Regions from separate parts of the Billgrantia sp. NRB1 genome, predicted to be linked through region 3. Evidence: predicted binding sites of a transcription regulator. Region 3 holds the regulator's gene; each other region holds the start of a gene.
The links. The regulator sigma-54, encoded in region 3, starts transcription at its own class of promoters, with help from an activator protein. The targets are predictions, from matches to a motif close to TGGCACNNNNNTTGCTNT.
Positions count from the first base shown of each region.

Region 1 (7,199 bases), 1.6 Mb from region 3:
GCTCGCGTCGTCCGCCGGGGTGCAGCAGTGCGCCGCGCTTCGGGGCGAGCGCAGCAGGCCGCCCAGCCCGTTCAGGCGTGACAGGGCGCCCGCCACCGGCGCCATCCGCCCGAGAGCAGGCTCAGGCCACAGCAGAGTCTTCAGTCGGCTCAGCGCACGCATGGGCCTTCTCCTCTTCGATCAACGATTTCAATTCGGGAATGCAGCTGCCGCACTGGGTGCCGCAGGCCAGCCGGGCCCCCAACGCCTCGACGCTGCCGTCGCCGCCCCGGATAGCCTCCAGGATACAGCGCTGGCCCACCTGATGGCAGCTGCAGACCACCGGGCCGCTGTCGGCGGCGCCGTCGTCGCAGCCGGCCAGCAGGCGACGCCGGCGCTCGGCGGAGAGCGGCTCGCCCCGGGCCGCCTCGGCGAAGCGCTCGTCGAGCCAGGCCAGCCCCGGCAGTTCGGTGGGCGGCCCCACCATCAGCCACCAGCGCAGGCGACCCGCCTCGATACCCGCGGCACGCAGGCGCCCGCCGGCGGGATCCTCCAGCCACAGCGCCGCCGCCGGCAGGTGGCGCGTCACCCAGGCCAGCCAGTCGCGGTCGGCGCTCTCGGGGGCGCCGGCCAGCTGCCAGCGCTGGCCATGGGCCAGGGGGATACGCGCCCAGTAGGCGCTCTCCTCGCACCAGTCGGGGCTCACCGCCAGGTCATCGGCCACCAGCAGGGTGGCCTCCCAGGCCACCGGCAGCGGCTCGAGCGCCACGGCGCCGTGCTTGGACTCGGGCTGGCCGGAGACGGGGTCGAGGTGGGCCGCCAGCAGGCTGCCCATGCGGGCGCTGCCGCTGAAGCGATCGGTCCAGTGCATGGGCACGAACAGCTCGCCGCGGCGCTGGCCCTTGGCGAGCCGCACCCGGCCCAGGTAGTCGCCGCCTTCGCCGGTCAGCCGAGCCAGCTGCTGGTCGGCCACGCCGAAGGCCTCGGCGTCCTCCGGAGTGATCTCGATAAAGGGCTCGGCGCGGTGGTTCATCAGCCGCGGCGCCCGGGCGGTGCGGGTCATGGTGTGCCACTGGTCGCGGATGCGCCCGGTATTGAGGCGCAGGGGGCGCGTCTCGGAGAGCGCCTGCTCGGGCTCCCTGGGGCGCACGGGGATCAGCCGGGCCAGGCCGTCCGGGGTGGCGAAGCGGCCCTCCTCGAAGAGCCGGGCGGTGCCCTGGGGGGAAGCGGCATTGACCGGCCACTGGATGGGCGCGAGGGCGTCATAGGCGGCGCGGTCGAGCCCGGCCAGCCCGGAGATATCGAACAGCCGCTCGCCCTCGTCCGCATTCTCGAAGCCGGAGAGCCGGGCGTGCTCGTCGAAGATCTCCGCCGGGTGCGCGTAGGGAAAGGCCTCACCGTAGCCCAGGCGCCTGGCCACCTCGGTGATGATCCACCAGTCGTGCTTCGCCTCCCCCGGCGGCGGCAGCAGGCCCCGCTGGCGGGAGATGCGCCGCTCGGAGTTGGTCACGGTGCCGTCCTTCTCCGACCAGGAGGAGGCCGGCAGCACGATATCGGCGTAGGGCAAGAGGTCGGTATCGGTCACGCACTCGGAGACGATCACCAGCGGGCACTTGGCCAGCGCCGCCCGCACCCGGTCGACCCGGGGCAGGCTGACCGTCGGGTTGGTGGCCATGATCCACACCGCCTGCACCTCGCCGCGCTCGATCGCCTCGAACAGTGCCACCGCCTTGTGGCCGGGCCCTTCGGGCAGGGTCGGGGTGAGCGTGGCGGTGGTCCAGAAGCGGGTGACCCGGTCGAGGGCCCCGGGGCTGTCGTAGTCCATGTGGGCGGCCAGCTGGTTGGCCAGCCCGCCCACTTCGCGGCCGCCCATGGCGTTGGGCTGGCCGGTGATGGAGAAGGGCCCGGCGCCGGGCAGGCCGAGCTTGCCGCCGGCCAGGTGGCAGTTGATGATGGCGTTGCCCTTGTCGGTGCCGCTGCTCGACTGGTTGACCCCCTGGGAGTAGAGGGTCACCACGTGCAGCTGGCTGGCGAACCAGTAGTAGAAGGTCTCCAGGCGCTCCGGGTCCAGATCGCAGTCGGCGGCCACCGCGGCCACCGAGACGTCGTCTTCCCGGGCCGCGGCCAGCGCCTCCTCGAGGCCCTGGGTGTGGCGCTCCAGATAGACCCGATCGAGCCGGCCCTTGTCGGCCATCCAGGCCAGCAGGCCGTTGAACAGCCGGGCGTCGCTGCCGGGCTTGATGCCCAGGTAGAGATCGGCGATCTCGCAGCTGTCGGTGATCCGGGGGTCGATCACCACCACCCGCATCAGCGGATTGCGGGTCTTGGCCACCTTGAGGCGCTGATAGAGCACCGGATGGTTCCAGGCCAGGTTGGAGCCCACCAGCACCACCAGCTCGGCCTCCTCGAGGTCCTCGTAGCTGCAGGGCACGGCATCGGCGCCGAAGCTGCGCTTGTAGGCGGCCACCGCCGAGGCCATGCAGAGCCGCGAGTTGGTATCCAGGTGCGGCGTGCCGAGAAAGCCCTTGAACAGCTTGTTGGCGACGTAGTAGTCCTCGGTGAGCAGCTGGCCGGAGAGATAGGCCGCCACCGCCCCGTCGCCGTGCTCGCGGCGGGTCGCCGCCAGGCGGTCGGCCACGGCAGAAAGGGCCGTGTCCCAGTCCACCTCCACGCCGTCGAGGCGCGGCCGGGTCAGCCGGCCGTGATCGCCCAGCGTCTCGTGCAGGGCCGAGCCCTTGACGCACAGTCGGCCGTAGTTGGCGGGATGATCGCTATCCCCGGCCACGGCGGCGATTCGCTCGCCGTCGACCTCTGCCACCACGCCGCAGCCGACGCCGCAATAAGGGCAGGTAGTTTTTGCCTGGTGCATGCCGTTCTCCTGGTCGGGGTCGGTCGGAAACGCAGACGCCCATCAACGGCTACCTTGGTAGACAGACGTTGATGGGCGTCGTTGCCGCATCTGAAGGGGGACTTGCAAAGGGCATCTGCAAAGAGCGTTTGCAAAGCGTGTGCCAGAAGCCGCTTTCCCCTCCCCTACCAGTGAGCTGAGTATGATCGCAGGGTATCTGAGGCGTAGCGTGACGCCGCCGATTCGCACCAGCGGCTGCCGCCAAGTGCACTGCTTGCACCAAACCGGTGCCGACTCGGCGCCGCGGCGTAGCCCTTACCCGCGCCGTTGCCGCGGCGCGTCGGCTCTCGGGATGCTGGAATGCATCTTGCATACCCCTGGGCAGACGTGACTTCCCACCAATGACGACACTGCCATGCCCCCCCAGACCACTACTTTAAAGGTGCTGCTAGTCGACGACGAGGTCGTACGCGCCGCCATGGTCGAGGAGGCCCTGATCGCCGAGGGCCATGAGGTCATCTGTCGGCTGCAGAGCCCGGCCAGCCTCAACGAGATGGTCGCGCGTCACGAGCCCGACGTGGTGATCATCGATATGGAGTCCCCCGACCGCGACACCCTCGACAGCATGGCCCTGCTCAACCGCGAGAACCCGCGTCCGGTGGTGTTCTTCGCCGACCAGCACGACCCCGACACCATGCAGGCGGCCCTCAAGTCGGGGGTCAGCGCCTATGTGGTCGACGGACTGGTGGCCGGCCGAGTCAAGCCGATCATCGAAGTGGCCATCGCCCGCTTCGACGCCTTCCAGTCCCTGCGCCAGGAGCTCGACCAGACCCGCAACCAGCTCGCCGAGCGCAAGCGCATCGAGCGCGCCAAGGGGCTGCTGATGAAGCACCAGGGCTGCGACGAGGAGCAGGCCTACCGCATGCTGCGCAAGCTGGCCATGGACCGCGGCCAGCGTATCGCCCAGGTAGCCGACAGCGTCATCGATGTGCTGGAACGCCTGACGCCCCCATCGTCCGAGCCTGAATAGGGATTCCCCATGAGTGTGACATCGACTCCCCCTCCCCACCGCCACCCGACGGCCAGGCCGCTGCCCCCTGAGCTCGACCGCGTGACCCTGGGCTTTATCCCGCTGCTGGATGCCGCCCTGCCGGTGATCGCCCGCGAGCACGGCTTCTTTGCCGAGCAGGGGCTAGAGGTGACGCTATCCCGGGAGAACGCCTGGTCCACCCTGCGCGACAAGGTCGCCGCCGGCCTACTCGACGGCGCCCAGATGCTCGCCCCCATGCCCTTGGCCATGAGCCTGGGCCTGGAGCGCGCGCCCTGCGACACCCTGGCGCCGATCACCCTGTCGCGCAACGGCAATGCCCTGGTGCTCTCCCGCGCGCTTGCCGATGCCTGTAACGTCACCCTCGATGACGCCCCCGAGACCAGCGCCAGGGCGCTGGCCCGAGGGCTGGGCGAACAGCCCGAGCGGCGGCGACCTCGCCTGGCCATGGTCTACCCCTTCTCCTGCCAGCACTATCAGTTGCGCGACTGGCTCACACTCGGCGGGCTCGACCCGGACCGCGACGTGGAGCTGGCGGTGCTGCCGCCGCCGCGCATGGCGGATGCCCTGGAGGCCGGCGAGATCGACGGTTTCTGTGTCGGCGAGCCCTGGGGCAGCCTGGCCCAGCATCGCCAGACCGGGCGCATCATCGCCACCGGCGCCCAGCTCTGGCCGGACGCTCCGGAGAAGGTGCTGGGCGTGACCCGCTCCTGGGCCAGACGCTACCCCGCCACCCTGGCCGCGCTGATTCGGGCGCTGATGGCGGCAAGCCAGTGGCTCGGCGCGGCCTTGGCCCATCGCCGCCAGGCCCGGGACTGGCTGGCGCTGCCGCCCTATCTCGACCGCTCGGTGAGCCATCTCGACACCCTGCACCTGGACAGCGTCCCGATCCACCAGCGCCTGTGCGGCGCCGGCGTGCTGCGCCCCGATATCGAGTCCATGGGGCGGGTGGCCGAGGCGCTGAGCCGTCACCTGGAAGACCGCGGCCGCTCACTGGACATTCGCACCCTGCACGAGTGCTACGCCCCCGTGCATTTCGATGCCGCCATGCACCAGTGATGTGCATGGCATCCGCCGCGCGGCGCGCCCCAGCCCACGCCACTCCTCTCCAATCCCTTGAAAGAAAAGAACAAAACCGTGCCACACAGCATCTTGGCCGGTTTCTTGATAGGTGAAGGGCAGCACGGTGATCAAAGGCGATCACCCCTGACGACAGAAGACACGCATTGGACGAAGGCGTCCCAGCGCTCTCCCCCCGGGGAGTTGCGCCGGGGCGCCTTCTTTTCGTTGTCGCCACCCCTTTTGACTCAGCGGAGGTGCCTGAGCATGCATCAAGCCCCCCATCCAGCGAACGAGCACCTGGTCATCGTCGGCAACGGCATGGCAGGCCACCGGCTAGTGGAAGCACTGGCCGGCAAGCCGGGGCGGCCAGCGCGCATCACCGTGATCGGCGACGAACCGGACCCGGCCTACAACCGTATTCTGCTCTCACCGCTGCTGGCCGGCGAAATGACGCGTCCGGCGCTGACCCTGCATGACAGCGACTGGTACGCGGACCAGGGGATCGACCTGATCCTCGGCGAGCGAGTCACCGACATCGACCGCGCCGCACGGCGCCTGACCACCGATAGCGGCCGCACCCTCGACTACGACCGGCTGGTGCTGGCCACCGGCTCCCGCCCGGCCCGCCCCCCGGTGCCGGGGCTCGAGCTGCCCGGCGTGGAGGTGTTTCGCGACCTCCGCGACGCCGAGGCCCTGATTCGCTTCACCCAGCGCCAGGCCGACGAGCGCGACGGCGGCGCCGTGGTGATCGGCGGCGGCCTGCTGGGCCTGGAAGCCGCCGAGGGTTTACGAAAGCGAGGACAGGGCAAGCGCGCACAGGACCAAGGCGGCATGCGGGTGAGCCTGCTACAGCGCGACGACCGCCTGATGAACCGCCAGCTCGACCTCACCGCCGCCCGGCTGCTCGAAAACGAGCTGCGCGGCCGCGGGCTCGACATCCACACCAACGCCCAGCTCGAGCGCCTGGAGGCCGACGGCCAGGGCCGGGTGTGCGCCGCCCTGCTGACCGACGGCACCCGCCTGCCTGCCAGCTGCGTGGTGGTGGCCATCGGCATCGTGCCCAACGCCGAGTTGGGCCGCGTTGCCGGGCTCACCGTCGAGCGCGGCATCGTGGTCGACGCCTGGCTCACCACCAGCGACCCGGCCATTCACGCCCTGGGCGAGTGCTGCGAGTTCGAAGGCCAGACCTTCGGCCTGGTGGAGCCTATCTGGCGCCAGGTCGAGGTGCTCGCGGCCCACCTCTCCGGCGAGACGGTGGACGGCTACGTCGACACCCCCTGCGCCACCAAGCTCAAGGTCAGCGGGGTCTCCCTCTACGCCTTCGGCCCCACCGACCCCGACCCCGACCACGAGGTACTCAGCTATCGCGACCCCCAGCAGGGCGACTACCGCCGCCTGCTGCTGAAAGACGGCCGCCTGGAGGGCGCCGTGCTCTACGGCGACACCGCCGCCGGCCCCTGGTACTTCGAGCAGGCCCTGGCCGGGCGCGATCTCAGCGCCGGCCGCGCCGGCCTGCTGCTCGGCGCCGCCGACGCCCAGGCGCAGCTCGACGATGCCGCCGACGCCGCCACTGATTCACCGCACAGCCCCGCGAAGGAGGCCGCATGAACACGCCCGCTAAACCGCAACTGATCGTCATCGGCAACGGCATGGTCGGCCACCACCTGGTCGAGCAGCTGGTCGAGCGCGGCGCCACCGAGCGCTACGCCATCACCGTGTTCGGCGAGGAGCGCCATCTGGCCTACGACCGCGTGCACCTCTCCGAGTACTTCAGCGGGCGCGACGCCGACTCGCTCGCCCTCTCCACCCGCGACTACTACGCCGAACACGGCATCGCGCTGCGCCTTTCCGAGGCGGTGGTCGCCATCGACCGCAACAAAGGCGAAGTGGTCACCGACCAGGGTCGCATCCCCTACGACCGCCTGGTGCTGGCCACCGGCTCCACCCCCTTCGTGCCGCCGATTCCCGGCAACGACCGCGAGGGCTGCCTGGTCTACCGCACCCTGGAGGACCTCGACGCCATCCGCGAGGCCGCCGAGACCGCCACCACCGGCGTGGTGGTGGGCGGCGGCCTGCTCGGCCTGGAGGCGGCGGGTGCCCTGCGCGGGCTCAACCTCGACACCGCCGTGGTGGAGTTCGCTCCGCGCCTGATGCCGATGCAGGTGGACAGCGAAGGCGGCGAGCTGCTGCGCGAGAAGATCGAAGCCATGGGCGTGCAGGTCCTCACCGGCCGCGCCACCCAGGAGATCGTCGACGGCGAAC
Region 1 covers NZ_CM167783.1:1,036,408-1,043,606, reverse strand. Annotated here, with positions in the region: gene cobA (uroporphyrinogen-III C-methyltransferase) at 1-162, opposite strand, end outside; gene ACZIYR_RS04735 (nitrate reductase) at 122-2,848, opposite strand; gene ACZIYR_RS04730 (ANTAR domain-containing response regulator) at 3,243-3,857, shown strand; gene ACZIYR_RS04725 (CmpA/NrtA family ABC transporter substrate-binding protein) at 3,867-4,934, shown strand; gene ACZIYR_RS04720 (NAD(P)/FAD-dependent oxidoreductase) at 5,202-6,545, shown strand; gene nirB (nitrite reductase large subunit NirB) at 6,542-7,199, shown strand, end outside.
Region 1: a site for sigma-54 is predicted at 3,184-3,201, ahead of ACZIYR_RS04730 (ANTAR domain-containing response regulator). Genes of this name have one in related genera too.

Region 2 (7,199 bases), 790 kb from region 3:
CTTCTGGAACTTGCGGCCGATGCCGAGACTGGCGATCTCCGGCTCGTTCAGGGTCAGCAGGTCATGGCGGCTGCCGAACCACACCTGGCCCCGGTCGGGCCGGGTCTTGCCGGTGATGATATCCATCATGGTGGTCTTACCGGCCCCATTGGGGCCGATGATGCAGCGCAGCTCGCCGTCGTCGACGGTGAGGTTGAGGTTGTCGATGGCCTTGAAGCCATCGAAGCTGACCGTCACATCTTCCAAGTAGAGGATGGGGCCATGGCGCACGTCCACCGGTGAGGCCGCCGGCACCAGGAAATCGAACACCCGGTCCCGATCGGCAAACGACTTGATCAGGCTCATGCCGATACCTCCCTGCCAGTGGTGGATTCCACGCCGTCATCCTCACGGCGCCGGCGATAGTGGAGCAGACCGGCGATGCCCCGAGGCAGGAAGACCGTGACCAGCACGAACATCCCCCCCAAGGCGAACAGCCAGGCGTCGGGCATCACCCCGGTGAAGACCGTCTTGGCGTAGTTGACCAGGATGGCGCCGATCACCGCCCCGTAGAGGGTCGCCCGGCCTCCCAGGGCCACCCAGAGCACGATCTCGATGGAGAAGATCGGCGAGAACTCACTGGGATTGATGATGCCTACCTGGGGCACGTAGAGGGCGCCGGCCACCCCCGCCAGCATCGCTGACACCACGAAGACGAACAGCTGGAATCGCTCCACCCGATAGCCGAGGAAGCGGGTGCGCGCCTCGGCATCACGGGTCGCCACGCAGACCCGGCCCAGTTTGCTGCCGACGATGGCCCGGCACAGCACATAGCCCAGCGCCAATGCCACCCCGGTAGCGATAAACAACCCCAGCCGAGTGGCATCGCTTCTCAGATTGAAACCAAGAATATCGCGAAAGTCGGTCAGGCCATTGTTGCCGCCAAACCCCATCTCGTTACGGAAGAAGGCCAGCATCAGGGCAAAGGTCAGCGCCTGGGTGATGATCGACAGATAGACGCCGGTAACCCGTGAGCGAAACGCCAGGAAGCCGAACACCAGCGCCAGCAGGCCGGGTGCCAGGAGTACCATGAGAAAGGCGAACCAGGCCATATCGAAGCCGGTCCAGTACCAGGGCAGCGCGTCCCAGTTGAGGAACACCATGAAATCCGGCAGCTCCGGATGTCCGTAGACACCGCGGTCGCCGATCTGGCGCATCAGGTACATGCCCATGGCGTAGCCGCCGAGGGCGAAAAACGCGCCATGGCCGAGGCTCAGGATGCCCAGATAGCCCCACACCAGGTCCACTGCCACCGCCAGCAGGGCATAGCTCAGGTACTTGCCGAAGAGATTGACGGTATAGGCGTTGACATGGAGCGGATGGCCCTGAGGCACGGCCAGATGTAACACCGTTACCAGGGTCATGGCCGCCAGCAGCACGCCGAGGAACAGCTGCGTCGAGCGCTCGCAGAAGGGGCGCGTCAGCCAGAAGTGTGTGGAATGCATCAGTTAGCCCTCCGCCGCCCGGCCCTTCTGCGGAAAGAGTCCGCGGGGGCGCTTCTGTATGAACAGGATGATGAAGACGAGCACGATGATCTTGGCCAGCACGGCGCCCGCCCAGGGCTCCAGCACTTGGTTGATGACACCCAGCGAGAGACCGGCCACCAAGGTGCCCCAGAGATTGCCGACGCCGCCAAACACCACCACCATGAAGGAGTCGATGATGTAGTTCTGACCCAGGTTGGGGCCCACGTTGGTGAGCTGCGACAGCGCCACCCCGGCCAGCCCCGCCACGCCGGAGCCCAGGGCGAAGGTAAGGATATCGACCCGGGTCGCACGGATGCCCATGGAGCGGGCCATGGCACGGTTCTGGGTCACGGCACGCACCTCGAGACCCAGGCGGGTACGGCGCATGATAAGCATCAGGGCGGCGAACACCACCAGGGTAAAGCCCAGCACAACCATGCGATTCAGGGTCAGCGACAGCGCATCGTTGACCACCAGAGAGCCGCTCATCCACTCTGGGGTGATCACGGTGCGGTTCTGCGGAGAGATTACCGTACGTACCAGCTGTTGCAGGATCAGGCTGACGCCGAAGGTGGCCAGCAGGGTCTCCAAGGGGCGCCCCTTGAGGAATTGGATCACGCCGCGTTCGATGGCGATGCCGGCCAGCGCCGCGACCATGAACCCCGCGGGTATCGACAGGATGAGCGCCAGCCCCGGCTGGCCGGGCAGCAGCTGCTGCATCATCCAGGTGGTGTAGGCCCCGAGCATGATCAGCTCGCCGTGGGCCATGTTGATCACCCCCATCACCCCGAAGGTGATGGCCAGGCCAATGGCCGCCAGCACCAGCACCGAGCCTAGCGATAGCCCGAAGTAGAGGGTCTCGGCGGCGCGATTGACCTTGAGCATCTGCTCGATGCCGTTCAGGGCGTTGCGGGCGGCGTCGGCCAGCACCGGGTCGTCGCCTGCCGTCGCCCGGTTGAGGGCGACCCGGACCCGGGAGTGCAGACTGCCCTCCAGGTCGGCCACAGCATCCACCTCGCCCTGCTCCAGGCGGTAGATGGCGAGCGCCTGGGTCAGGCGGCGGCGCACCCGGGCATCCTCCTCGTCCTCGATCAGCTCGGCCAGAGGACCGGCCAGCTCGGCGTCCACTTCACCCAGCAGCCGCTCGGCAGAGGCACGCCGCAGCGTCAAGTCAGCCGAGTAGAGGTCCACCACGGCGATGGCGCTGCGCAGCTGGTTGCGCAGGGCGTTGTTGATGCCGATGCGATCCAGCTCGCGGCGCGACATCTCGCCCAGCGGCTCGCCGGTGAAGGCGTCTGCGACCGGCCATTCGCGGCCGCGATTGTCCAGCACCACCACGAAGCGGCCGTCATCGGTACGCTGCAGGCGACCGTCGAGCAGGGCCTGGAGCCAGTCCCGGGCGCGCTCGTCCTCGCTTGCGACGATGGCCTCGATGGCCTCGCCCTTGGCGGAGAAGCTGTCGACGTCCAGCGCGTCGAGCAGCTCGATGGCCGCCGAGTCGTCGGCCGAGGGCTGAGCCTGGGCGCCAAGCGGCACGGCCAGAAGCACCAGCAGCCAGAATAAAAGGAGACGCCTCATGGGTTCATCCTTTGCATTAGGAAGTCACGAAGTGGGTAAAGCGGGCGTGCGCCCCGGCGCCTTGCGCTTGATGCGACGCCGGGAGCGGGGGTTACTCGGCGAGGGCGGCTTCGGCCTCCTCGGCGGCGGTGCTGCCGCCGCAGCGCCCGGTGGCGACATTGAAGTTGCCGCAGCGCATCGGGGCGCGCCAGTCGGCAATCAGGTCACGCGAGCCCGGCAGGTAGTCGGACCAGGCGTCGCCGGCCACGGTGGAGGGCGTTTGCCACACCACGTCGAACTGGCCGTTGTCCTGGATTTCACCGATCAGCACCGGCTTGGTGATGTGGTGGTTGGGCATCATCGCTGCATAGCCGCCGGTGAGGTTGGGTACCGTCACGCCGATAATGGCGTCCTTGATAGCGTCCACATCGGTGGTGCCGGCCTTGCGCACTGCTTCGGCCCACATGTTGAAGCCAATGTAGTGGGCCTCCATCGGGTCGTTGGTGACCGCCTCTTCGTCGCCGATCCACTCGATCCAGGCGTCGATGAAGTCGTAGTTGACGTCAGTATCGACGCTCATGAAGTAGTTCCAGGCAGCCAGGTGACCGACCAGCGGGGCGGTGTCGATACCCGTGAGCTCCTGCTCGCCCACCGAGAAGGCGACCACCGGGATATCGGCGGCATCAACGCCCTGGTTGGCCAGCTCGCTATAGAAGGGTACGTTGGCATCGCCGTTGATGGTGGAGACCACCGCGGTCTTCTTCCCTTCGCTGCCAAAGCGGCGGATGTCCGAGACGATGTTCTGCCAGTCGGAGTGCCCGAAGGGGGTGTAGTTGACCATGATGTCCTCGTCGGCCACCCCGAACTCATCCTTGAGATAGGCCTCGAGGATGCGGTTGGTGGTACGCGGGAACACATAGTCGGTGCCCGCCAGCACCCAACGCTCGACACCCACCTGGTCATGCAGATAGTTGACTGCGGGAATCGACTGCTGGTTGGGCGCCGCGCCGGTGTAGAAGACGTTCTCGGAGGATTCCTCCCCCTCATACTGCACCGGATAGAAGAGCAGGCCGTTAAGCTCCTCGAACACCGGCAACACCGCCTTCCGCGACACCGATGTCCAGTTGCCGAAGACCACGTCGACGTCGTGCTGGGCGAGGAGCTCGCGGGCTCGCTCGGCGAACAGCGGCCAGTTGGAGGCCGGATCGACCACCACCGCCTCGAGCGGACGCCCCAGCAGACCGCCTTGCTCGTTCTGCTGTGCGATCAGCATCTCGACGGTGTCCTTGAGCACCGTCTCGCTGATCGCCATCGTGCCCGAGAGCGAGTGCAGAATGCCCACCTTGATGGGGTCATCATCGGCGAGGGCCTGGCCGCTGGCGCCCAGCAGGGACGTGGTGAGCAGCGCCGTGGCGAGGGGGCGCAGCCGCAGGGTCTTGGATCGGGATGCGTTCACATGAATCTCCTTGCGTCTTCTTGTGGGAAGGACTCATTGGCTTGGCATGGCACCGCGCCAAGGTCAGGGTGCGAGTGTCAGCCATCAGCTTTTGCAAGAGGCAAGCCATCCCGGCCGCATCCCGGTTTACCTACTTATTTTCATACACTTAGAAAACCTCACCGGCGACCACCCGGGGCCACCGCACCGCCAGCGTGCAGGGTTCCCGACCACCCGCGTGCACTCTGCAACAGCCTGCACTGCCATCTCGCACCACCAGGGTGCAGGCTGGCGCATCGGGCAAGAGCGGTGGAGCCCAAACGACGGCGGGGATGCCGATCTCTCGGCATCCCCGCTGTCATCGGGTATCGTCCAGGGCCTACTCGCCTCCCCTAGGAGCCTGTCGGGTTTGACCGATCGTTGCGAGGAACACGGATTTCGAGACAAGTTTATCGATCTGATGAGGCGAATAGCGCGCTATTTAACGAATCAGATCGAATGAAATTGGCCGAAAGCTCGGGTTTCGCAGCAGATCAGCGTTAAGTCCGACAGGCTCCTAGCCGCTTCTGGTACGCAGCTTGCTCAGCAGCGGCTTGATCAGCGGGAGGATCAGCGACAGGGCCGCAATGATCAGCAGCCACATGGAGATCGGCTTGTCGATGAACACCATCCAGTCGCCGCCGGAGATCTGCAGGGCCCGGCGCATGGACTCCTCCATGATCGCCCCCAGGATCAGCGCCAGGATCAGCGGCGCCGCCGGGAAGCCGAACAGCCGCATCCCCAGGCCCAGCAGGCCGAAGCCCAGCAGATAGACCAGGTCGATGACGCTGAACCCCATGCCATAGACGCCGACCATGCAGAAGATCAGGATCAGCGACAGCAGAAGGGGCCGCGGCATCTCCAGAATCTTGGCGATGTAGGGAATCAGCGGCAGGTTGAGCACCAGCAGCATGATATTGCCGATGTACATGCTGGCAATCACACCCCAGAAGACATCGGGACGATCGGCCAGCATCGCCGGACCGGGGGTGATCCCCATCACCAGCAGCGCCCCCAGCAGCACCGCCGTGGTACCGGAACCGGGCACGCCCAGCGTCAGCAACGGCACGAAGGAGCCGGTACAGGCGGCGTTGTTGGCCGCTTCGGGTGCCGCCACGCCCTTGATATTGCCCTTACCGAAGCTGTCACCGTCCTTGGCGATGCGTTTCTCCATGCTGTAGCCGAGAAAGGAGCCGATAGTGGCGCCGGCACCGGGCAACACGCCGGTAAAGAAGCCCAGCACCGAGCTGCGGCCAATGGGGCCGGCGATGTCTCCCGCCTCCTGGCGCGACAGCTTGAGTGAGCCAATGGCGTTACGCGGTGGCTCCTTGCTGCCACCGCGCAGCAGGATGTAGAAGACCTCGGCCAGGGCGAAGATCCCCAGCGCTACCACCAGGAAGTCGATGCCGTCGAGCAGGTGGGTGGTGCCGAAGGCGAAGCGCACGGTGCCGGTCTGCAGGTCGATGCCGATGATCGAGATCATCACCCCCACCACGGCGGCGATCAGGCCCTTGACCAGCGACTTGTCGGAAAGCGACACCACCGCGGTCAGGCCCAGCACCATCAGGGCGAAGTATTCGGTGGGACCGAAGGCCACGGCAACGCGGGAGAGCAGCGGCGCCACCAGCATCAGAAAGACGATGGAGATGGTGCCACCGATGAAGGAGGCATAGGCGGCGATGGCCAGGGCCTTGCCGGCCATGCCCTGCTTGGCCATGGGGTAGCCGTCGAAGGAGGTGGCCACCGTACCGGCCACCCCGGGGGCGTTGAGCAGGATCGAGGAGCTGGAGCCGCCGAAGATGGCGCCATAGTAGACGCCGGCCATCAGGATCAGCCCCGATGAGGGCTCCATGGCGAAGGTCACCGGAATCATCAGTGCCAGGGCGCTGATCGGTCCCAGGCCCGGCAACATGCCGATGATGGTGCCGGCGAAGACGCCGCCGAAGACATAGGCGATATTCATGGGCTCCAGCGCGATGCCGAAGCCATACATCAGATTGTTGAACGCTTCCATGAGCAGATTCTCTCTCGCTGGCCGATCCGGTCTGGGGCCATCAGATCGGCAGGATGCCCGTGGGCAGGTAGACGTCCATGATGCGTGTCATGGTCAGATAGAGGGCGAGCACCACGCCAAGCGAGGTCGCCAGATTCACGCCATGTCGCCGATAGCCGTAATACCAGGCAAGCCCGAAGGCGAGCACGCTCGAAGCCACCACGAAGCCAACCGGGACCATCAGCAGGGCGTAGGCGATGATCGCCAGCGATGTGATCACCACCCGCGACCAGGGTCGCAGCAACAGAGGCTGTGCCATGGCCTGCGGATCGGGCTGGTCGGGAATGTCCTGGGCCTGGGGCGTTTCCAGGAACAGCAGTCCCGCCAGCAGCAACAGCGTGAACCCCAGCACCTTGGGAAAGAGATCGGAATCGATAGGCCGCGGCAGCGGAAACGTCGGGATCTGGAAGGCCACCACCAGATACCCGATCGCGAACAGCGCGATGATCAGAGCCAGGCACTGATTGACGTTGAGTCGTTTCATGTCAGTCCACCCCGAGCCGACGACAGGGCAGCGCCCTGCGGCTCAAGTGTCTTGGTCAGGAAGGGCACGAGCCCCGGGCCAGGCCGGGACTCACGCGGATCATGCGGGCAGCGCTCGCACTGGCCT
Region 2 covers NZ_CM167783.1:1,825,221-1,832,419, reverse strand. Annotated here, with positions in the region: gene urtD (urea ABC transporter ATP-binding protein UrtD) at 1-345, opposite strand, end outside; gene urtC (urea ABC transporter permease subunit UrtC) at 342-1,484, opposite strand; gene urtB (urea ABC transporter permease subunit UrtB) at 1,488-3,083, opposite strand; gene urtA (urea ABC transporter substrate-binding protein) at 3,175-4,518, opposite strand; gene ACZIYR_RS08265 (tripartite tricarboxylate transporter permease) at 5,054-6,550, opposite strand; gene ACZIYR_RS08260 (tripartite tricarboxylate transporter TctB family protein) at 6,591-7,073, opposite strand; gene ACZIYR_RS08255 (Bug family tripartite tricarboxylate transporter substrate binding protein) at 7,199-7,199, opposite strand, start outside.
Region 2: a site for sigma-54 is predicted at 4,609-4,626, ahead of urtA (urea ABC transporter substrate-binding protein). Genes of this name have one in related genera too.

Region 3 (7,199 bases):
GGGTCAGCTGCTTGGCACGGTGGCTGGCGACCTGATCGGCGATGCGCCCACGCAGCTCGTGGACCGATAGCCGGGAGGTATCGATCACCAGGTCGGCCAGATCGCGGATGTCGGCCAGCGTCTGCTCCTCGGATTCGATCGCTTCGGCCAGGGTCATGTCGCTGCCCTTGGTCAGCGGGTGACGGCGGCGGGTGGCTGAGTAGCGCTCGAGCAGGATGCGTGCATCGGTGGTCAGGTAGATGACCTGACAGGCGATGCCACGCTGGCGCAGTTCCTCCAGCAGGCGCGGGAAGCGCTCCAGGGCGTGCGGCAGGTTGCGGGCATCGATGCTGACGGCAACGTTCGATTGACGGGCGGGGCCGCAGCGCAGTTCGTCAGCCAGAGAGCCCAGCAGCATGGCCGGCAGGTTGTCGATGGCGTAAAAGCCGAGGTCCTCGAGGGCCTGTAGGGCGATCGACTTGCCCGAGCCTGAGCGGCCGCTGATGATGACGAGCTGCATGCGGGTCTCCTGGTCGTTGTGCTGGCCGGGTGGCCCGATTGCGTGGGTGTCAGGTGGCTGCCTGTCGTCGGATCGCCTCGATCAGGCGCTCATGCAGCTCCCGCTGACTGGCGCTCTTGCGCAGGGCCGTGCGGGTCTCGACGTCGTTCATGATGCCGGCCACCTGGCCCAGCAGCGCCAGATGGGTATCGTCGGCCTCCTCCGGGACCAGCAGCACGAAGACCAGATCGACTGGCTCGCCGTCGATGGCGTCGAATTCGATGGGGTCGGCAAGCCTGAGAAAGGCGGCCACCGGAGCGTGGCAGTGGGGGCTTCTCGCATGGGGGATGGCCACGCCGTTGCCGATGCCCGTGCTGCCCAGGCGCTCCCGGCCGATCAGCCGGTCGAAGACCTCCTGGCTATCCAGGCTCGGGGTGTTCTGGGCAATGAAGGTGCTGAAAAACTCCAGCACCCGCTTCTTGCTGCCGCCGGGAACCCCGAACAGGGTGCGTTCGGGGGGCAGGATGGTTTCCAGTGTCATGGGGAATCAGCGAGCGCCGGCGCCCTGGGCGCGGGCCTGTGCTTTTTCCTTGTGCTTGACCAGCTGGCGGTCGAGCTTGTCGGTCAACGCATCGATGGCGGCATACATGTCGGCGTCCATGGCTTCGGCATGAAGGTCGGCACCGGCGGCATGCAGGGTGCAGGCGGCCTGCTGGCGCTCTTTCTCCACGGAGAGCGTCACCTGCACATTGGTGATGTTGTCATAATGGCGCTGCACGCGAGTGAGTTTCTCGTCAACATAGTCGCGCAGGGCATCGGTCAGCTCTACATGGTGGCCGGTGATATTGACTTGCATGGCAGGCTCCTTCGTCTTTCGTGTGGTGATTCGATTGTAACCCTTTTTCCTGCCTTGCAAACCCCCTGTTTCAGCGCCTCGCCACGGGGGTCGGGCGCGGCGGCGAACGGCGTCATTTGAAGCGCTTGCGCTCGCTCGAGGAGGGAATGCCCAGGGCCTCGCGATACTTCGCTACCGTGCGTCTGGCCACGCGGATGCCGTCCTCGGCCAGCAGGTCCACCAGGCGGCTGTCCGACAGGGGCTTGCGAGGCGCTTCTCCCTGCACCAGCTTGCGGATGCGGGCGCGAATCGCCGTGCTGGAGTGGGCGTCACCCTCGCCCTCGCCGCCGACCTGGCTGGAGAAGAAAAACTTCAGCTCGAACACGCCCCGGGGGGTGTGGATGTACTTCTGGGTGGTGACCCGGGAAATGGTCGACTCGTGCATCTCCACGGCCTGGGCGATATCGGCCAGCACCAGCGGCTTCATGGCCTCCTCGCCCTGCTCGAGGAAGTCGATCTGGCGGGCCATGATCTCGCGACCGACGCGCAGCAGGGTATCGTTACGGCTGACCAGGCTCTTCATCAGCCAGCGAGCTTCCTGCAGGTGATCCTTGAGAAACTGGTTGTCCTGGCTTTTGTCGGCGCGACGCACCAGGGCCATATAGTCGGGCTGGATGCGCAGCCGCGGGAGCGCTTCGGCGTTGAGCTCGATGCGCCAGCCGCGGTGGTCGTGCAGGGCCACCAGATCGGGGATGACGTAGTCGCTGCCCACCTCGCCGTAGGCGCTGCCGGGGCGGGGGTCGAGGGTGCGGATCAGGCGGATGACCGCGTCCAGCTCGGCATCCTCAAGGCCCAGGCGACGCTTGAGGAGCCGGCGGTCATCGGCGGCCAGGGCCTCCAGGAACTGACGGACCAGGCGCCGCGCCTGGGGCAGCAGGGGCGTGTCGTCCGGCAGCGCCCCTAGCTGCAGCATCAGGCATTCACGCAGGTCGCGGGAGAAGACGCCGGTCGGCTCGAACTGCTGCAGGCGCAGCAGCACCTGCTCGACCTCGCGGGTCGGCAGGCCCTCGAGTCCCTGCTGGCGAAGGCCGTCGCGGATCTCTTCCAGCGGTTGGGCCAGGTAGCCGGCGCCGTCCACAGCGTCGATCAGGCTCTCGGCAATCAGTCGCTGACGCGGCTCCAGGTCGGTCATGGCCAGCTGCCAGACCAGGTGGCCATTGAGGCTCTGGCCCTCGGCCTGGCGCTCGAAGTCGGGGCCCTCGCCCCCGGCGGGCGCGCCCAGGTCCTGGTAGGTGTCCGACCAGTCGCTGTCGGTGCTGAGCTCGCTGGGAATCTCGCTGGCCCAGTCGTCCTCGGGGGTCTCGCTGACCTGCTGTTCGCCGAAGCCGTCGTCGAGCTCCAGCATGGGGTTGGACTCGAGCGCCTGCTGGATCTCCTGGCGCAGGTCCAGGGTGGAGAGCTGCAGCAGGGCGATGGCCTGCTGCAGCTGAGGGGTCATGGTCAGCTGAGTGCCGACGCGCAGTTGCAGAGAAGCTTTCATGGCCATGAGAGACGTTGCTCATTTGCCGAAAAGCCCCACCCTAGACCGCGGCCGGGTGACATGCAAGAGACTCTTCGATAAATTTCTTGCAATAAGTATACCAGGCGCAATCTGTGTGCCGAGGTGGCGCAATAACATTCATATCAGCATGTTGCGATCAATATAGGATTAGAGGCGAAAGTCCTCGCCCAGATATACCTCGCGCACCCGCCGGTTGGTGAGGATGGCTTCGGCGTCGCCTTCGGCGATGATCTGACCGTCGCCGACGATGTAGGCGGTGTCGCAGATATCCAGCGTTTCGCGCACGTTGTGGTCGGTGATCAGCACGCCGATGTCCCGCGCCTTGAGCTGGCGAATGATGCCCTTGATCTCGCCCACGGAGATGGGGTCGACGCCGGCGAAAGGCTCGTCGAGCAGGATGAAGGCGGGCTCGGTGGCGAGCGCCCGGGCAATCTCCACTCGCCGGCGCTCGCCGCCGGAAAGGCTCATACCGAGGTTGTCGCGAATGTGGGTGACATGGAAGTCTTCGAGCAGGCCCTCGAGGCGCGCCTGGCGGCCGCTGCGGTCCAGATCCTTGCGGGTCTCGAGAATGGCCATGATGTTGTCGGCCACCGATAGCTTGCGAAAGATCGAGGCCTCCTGCGGCAGGTAGCCGATCCCGGCCCTGGCGCGCTCGTGCATGGCGGCGCCGGAGAGATCGCGATCGTCGATATGCACCGTGCCGGCATCGGCGCGTACCAGGCCCACGATCATATAGAAGGAGGTGGTCTTGCCGGCGCCGTTGGGGCCGAGCAGGCCGACGATGCTGCCCTGCTCGATGGTCAGGCTGATATCGTGAACCACGCGGCGGCGCTTATAGCTCTTGGCCAGATGGCTGGCCTGCAGAGTCTTCATGGAGGATGCCTTACTGCTCGGGCTGCAGGGTCATGCGGATGCGCTGGCGGCCTTCAATCCCTTCGCCCTCTGCGCGGGCCTGGACCACGCGGCGGTCGAGAAAGTACTCGAGATAGCCGCCGGCGAAGGTGTCGCCGCGCTGGTGAAGTTCGGCGCGATCGATCAGTTCCACGCGCCGTTCGGCCACATGGTAGACGACGGTGCGGCCCCAGCCGCGCACCACGGGCTCGTCGGGGTCCGGCTGCTGCTCCAGGTAGGCTCGCTCACCGGTGGCGATCGCCCGGGATAGCTCGCCGGCCGCGTTGCGCTGGATCTCGACCCGATCGCCGGTCACCCGCAGGCTGCCCTGCCGGATGTCCACCTCGCCGGTATAGACAGCGGTGCCGGCGCGGTCGTCCAGGTCGAGGCGGTCGGCCTCGACTTCGATGGGGGCGCTGGCATCGTGTGCCTTGACCGTCATGGCGCTCAGCGCGACGCCGGCCAACAGCAGACCGCCCAGCGCCAGGGCGGCGAGTGAAGGGAGTGCGGGTCGAATCATGACTCGGGGTCCTCATGGGTGGCGCCGGAGGCTTCCGGAGGGTGGTGGCCGCGAACATTGTCCGTCAAGCGGGCGCGATTGTCATCGAACCAGGCGTCGAAGCGTTCGCCGCTCATGCGCTGGGGCGGCTGTTGCAGCAGTGCCGGGCTCTCGCTCCAGGCGTGGCCGAGGTCGGCGTCCACATGGAGGATCTCGGTATCGAGCTGCCAGCGCTCCTCGGGAGCGAACAGCCGTGCGCTGCCGCTCAGGGTCAGCGGGCTTCCGCCCGGCCCGAGTCGTCCCACGTCGCCCCGGGCGATCCACAGTCGCCCTTCGCTGTCGTGGACATGGGCCACCGGCGTCTCGGCCCGGGTCACGTCGTCATGGGGCGTGTGCACCAGGCGCGGGGTGTCCAGCCGCTGGTGGGCGCGTCCCTCGGTGTTGAAGCGCGTCAGTCGCACCTCCTCGAGGTAGTAGTCGGGCTCTCCCTCGGCGTCGCTGGGTACCGGCCCGGGGCGGGGCGCCTCGCGAGGATCGAGCCAGACAAGCAGGCTGCCAAGCGCCAGCAGTACCAGCAGCAGCCAGAGCCGGTAGCCGGGGCGGGGCAGGCGCAGCGACACGGCTCAGCCCTGCAGGTAGGTGTCGACCAGGGCGTCGCGATGCCCCTGGGCCTCGAGCAGGGCATCGCAGATCTCGCGAACGGCGCCGTGACCGCCGCTGCGCTCGGTCACCCAGTCGGCCAGGGCCTGAATATAGGACGGTGCGCCGGGCACGCTGATGCCAATGCCGGCGCGCTGGATAGCCGAGAGATCGGGCAGGTCGTCGCCGCAGTAGGCCACCTGCTCGAGGCTGAGCTGCTGGCGCTGGCACAGTTCGCGCAAGGTGGCGAGCTTATCGCCGCAGCCCTGATAGACATGGTCGATGCCGAGCGCCGCGGCGCGGTGGCTGACCATCGGGGAGTCGCGGCCGGTGAGCAGGGCGACCTGCAGGCCGGCCCGGCGCAGCAGCTTGATCCCCAGGCCGTCCTGAGTATGAAACGCCTTGATTTCCACGCCATCGGCCTGGAAGTAGAGGCGGCCGTCGGTGAGTACGCCGTCCACGTCGAGGGCCAGCAGGCGAATCAGGCGCAGGCGGTCGAGAAGATGGGGAGCGATGGGCGGGGTTGCCAGGGTCATGGGCGTTCCTTGAGTCGGGTCATCGGGGAGGGGTCAGATCACGCCGCTGCGCAGCAGGTCGTGCATGTGCAGGGCGCCGACCGGGTGCCCTTGGTCGTCTACCACGGCCAGCGCGGTGATGCGGTTGTCTTCCATGACGCGCACGGCCTCGGCGGCCAGCAGGTCGGGGGCAATGCGCTTGCCGGGGCGAGTCATGACGTCATCGACCCGCAGGCGGCTGAGGTCGCGGTGCTGGTCCAGGGTGCGCCGCAGGTCGCCGTCGGTATAGACGCCGGCCAGCCGGCCGCGTTCATCCACCACGCAGGTGAAGCCGAGCCCCTGGCGGGTGATCTCCAGCAGGGCGTCGCGCAGGGGGCTGCCCAGGGGCACGCAGGGCAGGCGGTCGCCGCCATGCATCAGGTCGCCGACGCGCAGCAGCAGTCGCTTGCCCAGGCTGCCGCCGGGATGGGAGCGGGCGAAGTCCTCGGCGGTGAAGCCGCGCGACTCCAGCAGCGCCACGGCCAGGGCATCGCCCAGCGCCAGGGCCGCGGTGGTCGAGGCGGTCGGGGCCAGGTCCAGGGGGCATGCCTCACGGGCAACGCCGGCGTTGAGGTGGGCATCGGCATGTCGCGCCAGGGTCGAGTCGGGCCGGCCGGTCATGCCGATCAGCGGCGTGCCCAGGCGTTTGAGCAGCGGCAGCAGGGCATTGACCTCGGCGGTCTCGCCGGAGTTCGACAGCGCCAGCACCACGTCGCCCAGGGTGATCATGCCCAGATCACCGTGGCTGGCCTCCCCGGGATGAACGAAGAAGGCGGGCGTGCCGGTGCTGGCAAGGGTGGCGGCGATCTTGCCGCCGATATGGCCCGACTTGCCCATGCCGGTGACGATCACCCGTCCCCGGCAGGCCAGGATAAGCTCGCAGGCGCGGTCGAAGTGGCTGTCCAGGCGCTCGGCGAGGGCCGCAATGGCCTGCTCTTCCACCTGCAGGGTGCGTCGCGCACTGTCGCGCAGCGGTGAGCCGCCGTTGGAGGTAGCGCCGGAGGGGGAGGTGTCGGTACTCATGACAGTGATTGTTGCCCGTCGTGTGGTTTCACTCAAGAGGGCCGCTCCCGCTCAGCGCCAGCCAGGCCAGGTAAGCCAGATAGATCGCCAGGAACAGGCCGCCGGGCAGTCGCCCCAGGCGGCCGTGGCGATGCCACAGCAGCAGCATGGCCATGCCCAGAGTCAGCAGCAGCATGACCGGGAAATCGCGGCTGGCGGCCGCCGGGTTAACCGGGCCCGGCGCAAGCAGGGCGGGGATCGGCAGCACGGCCAGCAGGTTGAATAGGTTGGAGCCGATGATATTGCCGATGGCCAGGTCATGGTGGCGCTTGAGGGCGCTGGCCACGCAGGCGGCCAGCTCCGGCAGGCTGGTGCCGATGGCCACCACGGTCAGGCCGATGGCCAGCTCGCTGACGCCCAGGCCCCTTGCCAGCTCGCCCGCGCCCCATACCAGCGCCCGTGAGCTGACGCCCAGCAGCGCCAGGGTGGCCACCAGCCAGCCCAGTGCCGGCAGCAGCGTCATGCCGGGGGCGGTGGCAGGCGGGTCGGCATCGGGAGTGTCGGCGCGCAGCAGCCACCACAGGCTAAAGCCCAGCAGCAGAGCCAGAAACAGGGCGTCGAAGCGTCCCAGGATGCCGTTGGCCAGGGCGTAGCCCGCCATGCCGGTGGCGCCCAGCAGCAGGGGCAGTTCGCGGCGCACCAGCGAGAAGCGCACCGGAACGGGGGCGACCAGGGCAGTG
Region 3 covers NZ_CM167783.1:2,619,391-2,626,589, reverse strand. Annotated here, with positions in the region: gene rapZ (RNase adapter RapZ) at 1-499, opposite strand, end outside; gene ptsN (PTS IIA-like nitrogen regulatory protein PtsN) at 549-1,019, opposite strand; gene hpf (ribosome hibernation-promoting factor, HPF/YfiA family) at 1,026-1,334, opposite strand; gene ACZIYR_RS11950 (RNA polymerase factor sigma-54) at 1,447-2,859, opposite strand; gene lptB (LPS export ABC transporter ATP-binding protein) at 3,022-3,747, opposite strand; gene lptA (lipopolysaccharide transport periplasmic protein LptA) at 3,758-4,285, opposite strand; gene lptC (LPS export ABC transporter periplasmic protein LptC) at 4,282-4,884, opposite strand; gene ACZIYR_RS11930 (KdsC family phosphatase) at 4,888-5,439, opposite strand; gene ACZIYR_RS11925 (KpsF/GutQ family sugar-phosphate isomerase) at 5,473-6,480, opposite strand; gene ACZIYR_RS11920 (calcium/sodium antiporter) at 6,509-7,199, opposite strand, start outside.

Region 4 (7,199 bases), 1.6 Mb from region 3:
AGGAGACCGGTGCCGGCGCCCTGTCGCTGCGCTGAGTGCAAGCACCGCGGCGGCTGGCTGCCGCGGCACATGCCCAACAGACCGCCGCCCCGGAGGCGGCGGTCATCGTGTCTGCATGAGGTGAACCATGACACCTGCCGAACGCCTGCTAGTGGCAGCCAAGCGCTGCGAAATCGCGGATCTCGAACATCTCACCGCCGCCTGCGACATCGTCGGCGACGTCAGCCGCTTCGTTCATGCCCTGCAAAAGGAGCGTGGCGCCTCGAACGTCTACCTGGCCTCTCGGGGACAACGCTTTGCAGAACGACGTCGCGAGCGCATCGAAGAGAGCCTGGAGAACGAAAGTGCGCTACGCCTGCGCCTTGACGCACTTGGCACTACCGCCGGGCGCCCTGCCACCACCGCCCGGCTGCTAAGGCGCGTCGCCTGCGTCTGGCACGCCCTCGATAGCCTGACGGCGCTGCGTAGCGAGATCGAAGCCCTCGACACCGGCCCCGACGCCGCCACCCTGGCCTATAACCAGCTGATCAGCGCACTGCTTTCCGTGGTGTTCGAGGTTGCCGATACAGCCATCGATCCCGAGGTCACACTGGCCCTGGTCGCCATCTTTCATCTCATGCAGGGCAAGGAACTGGCCGGCCAGGAGCGCGCCTGTGGCGCCGCCGGCTTCACCACCAGCCGCTTCGACGAGAGCCACCGCCAGCTGCTGGTACAACTCATCGAAGACCAGCAGCGCTGCTTCGATATCTGCCTGGAATTCACCAGCGAGCAAGGACGTCGGCAGTGGCAGCAGGAGATGCCGGCGCGGACCCTGTCCGGTATCCAGCAGCTGCGTGAAATGGCCTGTAACGATATTTTGTTGGCGCAAGGCACCAGCCCCCTGGGGGAAACCTGGTACGAGCTGACCACCCGACGCATCGACGCCATCCAGCGCGTGGAAGCCTATCTGATCGAAGAGCTCTCGACCCTGTGCCTGGCCAAGACCGTCGAAGCACGCCGCAACCTGGCGCACCAGGGCGACTTGCAGGCTGAGCTGAACGACGAGGCCCCGGGCGTCTGCCAGCAGCTCGTGGAGCTTTTTGACAGCTGTGCCAGCCAAGAGCTGGGGGAAGTGACCGCGCGCATCGTGGGGTCATCGCTGAACCGATCGCTGGTGGGGCTGATGCGCGCCCAGTCGGGGCGCCTGCAGGCACTCAGCGACGAGTTGGAAAATACCCGGCGCGCGTTGCGTGAGCGCAAGCTGGTCGAACGCGCCAAGGGCCTGATCATGGCGCATCAGCAAATGACCGAGGAGCAGGCCTATACCTTCCTGCGCAAGTTGGCCATGGACCAGAGCAAGAGCATGAGCGAGATTGCGCAGTCCGTGCTAGGACTGGCCGATATCCTGAAATCCTCAGCCAAGGAAACCGGCGATACCGGCTAGCTGCGTTTTGGTGCGCCGCACAACCGGCCTGCACCGTTGCGCCCCCCTACCTGGCCAAGCAATAGTTGATTGACATCACACGAACAAATGCAGACACCTGTTTTATTTAATATATTTTAGAGAAAGCCGCCATATGGCACCCAAGCTGCAAGGTAGATTCGTCCGCTGAGTCAACGACGGTTCAGCGCTTCCATGCAGCATCAGGACCAGGCAACGGCGTCTGCCCAGGTTCCCGTGACATCGTCACGCGAATCGGGGCAGGCGCCGTCTTTATTTGGCCAGACACTTCTAATTGGGAGCCATACCCATGAACAAGACCAACAAAGGCGGCCCTGCACTCGACCGCCGCCGTTTTCTCAAGCAGACCGCCAGCGTCGTGGGCGGTACCGCCCTGCTCAGCAGCCTGCCGCTGAGCTGGGCCATGGCCAGCGGACGGCCGGAAACCACCTCGGCCAAGCTCGGCTTCATCGCCCTGACCGACGCCGCTCCGCTGTTCGTGGCGGTGGAGAAGGGCTTCTTCGCTGCTCACGGCATGACCGACGTGGAGGTCCTCAAGCAGTCCTCCTGGGGCACCACCCGCGACAACCTAGTGCTGGGCTCCCAGCGCAACGGCATCGATGGCGCCCATATCCTCACGCCAATGCCCTACCTGATTGCCAGCGGTGCCATGACCCCCAACAACGTGCCGGTACCCATGAGCATCCTGGCGCGGCTCAATCTCAACGGTCAGTGCATTTCGGTGGGCCGCGAGCATGCCGATCTCGAGGTGCGGCTCGACACCGCCGAGTTCGCCCAGGCCATCGCCGCCAAGCGCGCCGGCGGTGACGCGGTCAACGCTGCCATGACCTTCCCCGGCGGCACCCACGACTTGTGGATTCGCTACTGGATGGCCGCTGGCGGCCTCGATCCCAATCGCGACATTTCGACCATCGTGGTGCCGCCGGCGCAGATGGTGGCCAACATGCGCGTTGGCAGCATGGAAACCTTCTGCGTCTGCGAGCCGTGGAACCAGCAGCTGATCAACCAGGGCATCGGCTACACCGCCAATACCACCGGCGAGCTGTGGAACGACCACCCGGAGAAGGCGTTTGCCATGCGCAGCGACTACGTCGAGGCCCATCCCAACGCCACCCGGGCGCTGCTGATGGCGATCATGGAAGCGCAGATGTGGTGCGAGGACCCGGCCAACCACGAGGAGATGGCCCAGATCTGTTCGCGCCGGCGCTGGATCCACGCCCCGTATGCCGATCTGATCGACCGTATCCAGGGCAACTTCGATTACGGCACCGGCCTGGTGATCGAAGACCACCCGCAGCGCATGCGCTACTGGCAGCACCACGCCTCCTACCCCTACAAGAGCCATGACCTGTGGTTCCTCACCGAGAACCAGCGCTGGGGCTACCTGCCCCAGGACTTCGACAGCCGGGCGCTGATCGAGCAGGTCAACCGCGAGGACCTGTGGCGCGAGGCGGCCGCGTCGCTCGGGGTCGACGCTGCCGACATTCCCGACTCCACCTCCCGCGGCGTGGAGACCTTCTTCGACGGCAAGACCTTCGATCCCGAGAATCCCCAAGCCTATCTCGACAGCCTGGCCATCAAGCGCCTCGCCTGACATCGCACGAGAAGGAGACATCCTCATGAATAGCGTGCAACGCAGCAATACCCTGGCCAAGCCGGCCGCCCTCGCCTGGTCCCCCGACTTCGTCGCCCTTCAGCAAGCGCTGGTGCAGCGGGTGCTGCCACCGGTGGTGATCATCGCCCTGCTCGGCGCCCTGTGGGAGCTGCTCTGCTCCTCCCCCGGCGCCGTGCTGCCGCCCCCCTCCCAGGTACTGCGCGATACCTGGGAGCTGATCGCCAACCCCTTCTACGACCACGGCGGAAACGACGTGGGCATGGCCTGGCAGATACTCGCCAGCCTCGAGCGGGTGGCCTATGGCTATGCCCTGGCCGTGGTGGCAGGCATCGCGCTGGGCGTGCTGGTAGGCCAATCGACCTGGGCCATGCGCGGCCTCGACCCAGTGTTTCAGGTGCTGCGCACCGTGCCGCCCCTGGCCTGGCTGCCGATCTCGCTGGCCGGGTTCCAGGACAGCGCGCCCTCGGCAATCTTCGTGATCTTCATCACCGCCATCTGGCCGATCATCATCAACACCTCGGTGGGCATTCGTAACATCCCCGAGGACTACCGCAACGTGGCCCGGGTGCTGCGCCTCAACGGCCTGGAGTACTTCACCCGCATCATGCTGCCCGCCGCCGCTCCCTACATCTTCTCGGGGCTGCGCATCGGCGTCGGCCTGTCGTGGCTGGCCATCGTCGCCGCCGAGATGCTGATCGGCGGCGTGGGCATCGGCTTCTTCATCTGGGACGCCTGGAACGCCTCGATGATCAGCGACATCGTGCTCGCCCTGATCTATGTCGGCATCGTCGGCTTCATCCTCGACCGCCTGGTCGCCTTCATCGGCAACCGGGTGACCCGCGGCACCGCCCAAGGCTGAGGAGAACAACATGAGCAACCGCTACCTGAGTATCGAAAACGTCGACATGACCTTCTTCGCCAAGGGCACGCAGAGTCAGGTGCTCAAGGGCATCGACCTGGCCGTGGACCGCGGCGAGTACATCTCCATCATCGGCCATTCCGGCTGCGGCAAGTCGACCCTGCTCAACATCGTCGCCGGGCTCACCGAATCCACTTCCGGCGCGGTGATCCTCGACGGCAAGGAGGTCAACTCGCCGGGCCCCGACCGCAGCGTGGTGTTCCAGAACCACTCGCTGCTGCCCTGGCTCACCGTGTACGAGAACGTGGCCCTGGCGGTGAACAAGACCTGTCGCACCAAGAGCAAGACCGAACGCCACGCGTGGATCGTCAAGAACCTGGAAATGGTGGGCATGGGCCATGCGCTGGACAAGCGCCCGGCGGAGATATCCGGCGGCATGAAGCAGCGCGTGGGCATCGCCCGCGCACTGGCCATGGAGCCCAAGGTGCTGCTGCTCGACGAGCCCTTCGGCGCCCTCGACGCCCTGACCCGCGCCCACCTGCAGGAGGAGGTGATGCGCATCCAGGACGAGCTGGGCAATACCGTGATCATGATCACCCATGACGTGGACGAGGCGGTGCTGCTTTCGGACCGCATCGTGATGCTGACCAACGGCCCCTCGGCACGCATCGGCGAGATACTCGACATCGACCTGCCCCGCCCCCGCGACCGTATCGCCCTGGCCGACGACCCGCGCTACAACCACTACCGCCAGGAGGTGCTGCGCTTTCTCTACGAGAAGCAGCGCAAGGTGGAGAGCCTGGCGCAGCGGCGCGGCGCCGGCGCCGTCGGCGAGAAGGAGAAAGACGAGAAGGAGAAAGCCAAGGAGAAACGCATGGCCAAGGCGTAAACCTCGCCCTGCCCCTGCCCCTGCGCCAACGGGCCAGCTTTGGGTGGCCCGTTGGCGCGTTGAGCCGACCTTAAAGGTCGTCGTCTGCGAGCGTCACGCTCATGCTCAGCAGTAAATAGGAGAGCGTCTTGCCGTGGCCATCCAGATTGAGGGCGCCGTTAACCCCGCCCTGCAGCACATCATCAATCACCAGGTTCATTCCTGACAGGGTCGGCATCGGATAGCGGCGAACCTGGGTTGCGCCGCGATGGGCGAACAGGGCCAGTACCCGCTCTTCGGTGATTTGGGCCAGCAGCGTCTCGTAGTGGCGAGGGTCATAGGCGAATACGGCCAGATTGAGCCGGTCACCCTTGTCGCCGGCCCGCGCATGGGCCAGGCGGTGCAGTGGCACGCTAAGGGTCTCGACTTGCGGCTCGAGCGGGGTCAGGTCAACTCGCGACATCGCCTTGGCTCCTTTCTGCATAAGGGCTCGCGGAATAGAGACTCGCGGAGGGAGTGACGTCCTGGCGACGCACTAGATAGGAGGCGGTACACACGCGCCTTTGGAACTGGCGTCTCACCCCGCCACCGCCCGCCGGGCCGGCGCAGTAGAGGGCTAGCAGCTCCTGGGTGGCACGCTCAACCCAGCGCCGTTCGACATGCTCGGCGGCGAGTCTCAGGCGATAGTCACCGCTGTCGGTCATCATGGCCATCCGCTGCAGGACCCCCGCATCCCCGTCGAAGACGCTGGCATGACCCACCACATCCAGTCGCGTGCGCAGTTCAGGCGGGGCGCGGAAGGTGAGGCGCTCTCGCAGCACCTCGGCCGCCAGCTGCGCCCGCGCCAGGGCGTTGGGGCCGGCGTAGGAGATCTCCGCCTCCCCCTGCCAGCCGCCCTCGTAGCAGACCGTGGTCTTGAGCCTCTGGGGGGCCGGCTTGCCACCTATACCTCTCACCGCCACCCGGTCGGGGCCGATCTGCTCCACCCGCACGGCGGAAAGATCCACCACCACATCGGGGGTCAGGTAGTTGGCCGGATCATGGACTTCGTAAAGCAGCTGCTCCTTGACGGTACGCTCGGTCACGCAGCCCCCGGTACCCGGCGGCTTGGTCACCACCAGGCTGCCGTCCGCCTCCACCTCGATGATCGGGTACCCCACCGTGGCCAGGTCCGGCACATCCTTGAAGCCGGGGTCGGCGAAGTAGCCGCCGCTGACCTGGGCCCCGCATTCGGCCAGATGCCCGGCCATCATGCCGGCGGCCAGGCGATCCCAATCGTTCCAGGCCCAGCCGAAATGATGCACCAACGGGGCAAGGAAAAGCGCCGGGTCGGCCACCCTACCGGTCACCACCACCTCGGCCCCTAGCGATAGCGCCTCGGTGATAGGTGCCGCCCCAAGATAGACATTGGCCGATATCAGCGCTGACTCCCCGGGCAACTCGCGGTGCTCGGCTTCCCAGCGCTGCAGGTCAAGAGTCGCCATCCGAGTGCGGATATCGTCGCCCTGAACCCGGCCGATACGGACCTGGGCATATCCCGCCTGCGCGGCTAGCCTGGCCACCACCTCACAGGCGCCTTCCGGGTTGGCCGCGCCAAAATTGCCCAGTACGGATATGCCGTTGGCCAGACAAGCTTCGAGCACCGGCTCCAACAGCTCAGCCAGCAGCGGCTCGAACCCGGCACAGGGGTCCTCGCGCATGGCCCGGTGCGCAGCGGCCAGGGTGCGCTCGCCCAGGGTCTCGAAGACCAGCGCGGCGGGCTGGCCGCGGCGGATCAGCTCTTTCACCACGGGAATGGCGGCATCGGTGCGGTCGCCGGAAAAACCGGCGCCGCTGCCCAACAGAAAGGTCATGAGTGGCTCTCCTTGGGCGCCAGGCCATGCTTGGTTTGCGACGGCGGCCGAGCCTCCCCTGTGGAAGCCACGCTCGCCTGCTGACGGCGCCTGGCATAGAGTCCCGCCAGCACGAGCAAGGCGCCCAGGGTGGTCAACCAGCCCGGGGTCAAGGCCAGACCCACCACCAGCATCAGGCTCACCGCATCCAGCCACCGGCTACCGGTGATCGCCACCCGCGACATCAGCGACGCAAAGGCCAGAACGAACGCCACGCCCTGGGAGATCGCCAGCAGGATATCGAAGGCGCTGCCGAAGCCGGCCAGGGCGGGATAGATCAGCAGCAGGAAGGGAATCACGTAGATCGCCGCCGCCAAGCGCACCGCCTCCCCCGCCGCCGGCAGCCAGTTGGTGCCGGCGATACCCGCGGCGACGAAGACCGCCACGCAGACCGGCGGCGTGATCACCGACAGGGTGGCGAAGTAGAACACGAAGAGATGGGCGATCAGCGGCTCGACGCCGATGGTGGTCAGCGCCGGCGCCAGCACCGAGGCCACCAGCACATAGGCCGCGGTGGTGGGAAT
Region 4 covers NZ_CM167783.1:1,058,109-1,065,307, reverse strand. Annotated here, with positions in the region: gene ACZIYR_RS04825 (NarK family nitrate/nitrite MFS transporter) at 1-35, shown strand, start outside; gene ACZIYR_RS04820 (nitrate- and nitrite sensing domain-containing protein) at 128-1,423, shown strand; gene ACZIYR_RS04815 (CmpA/NrtA family ABC transporter substrate-binding protein) at 1,731-3,035, shown strand; gene ntrB (nitrate ABC transporter permease) at 3,061-3,915, shown strand; gene ACZIYR_RS04805 (ABC transporter ATP-binding protein) at 3,926-4,804, shown strand; gene ACZIYR_RS04800 (AtuA-related protein) at 4,875-5,246, opposite strand; gene ACZIYR_RS04795 (acyclic terpene utilization AtuA family protein) at 5,233-6,636, opposite strand; gene ACZIYR_RS04790 (TRAP transporter permease) at 6,633-7,199, opposite strand, start outside.
Region 4: a site for sigma-54 is predicted at 1,558-1,575, ahead of ACZIYR_RS04815 (CmpA/NrtA family ABC transporter substrate-binding protein). Genes of this name have one in related genera too.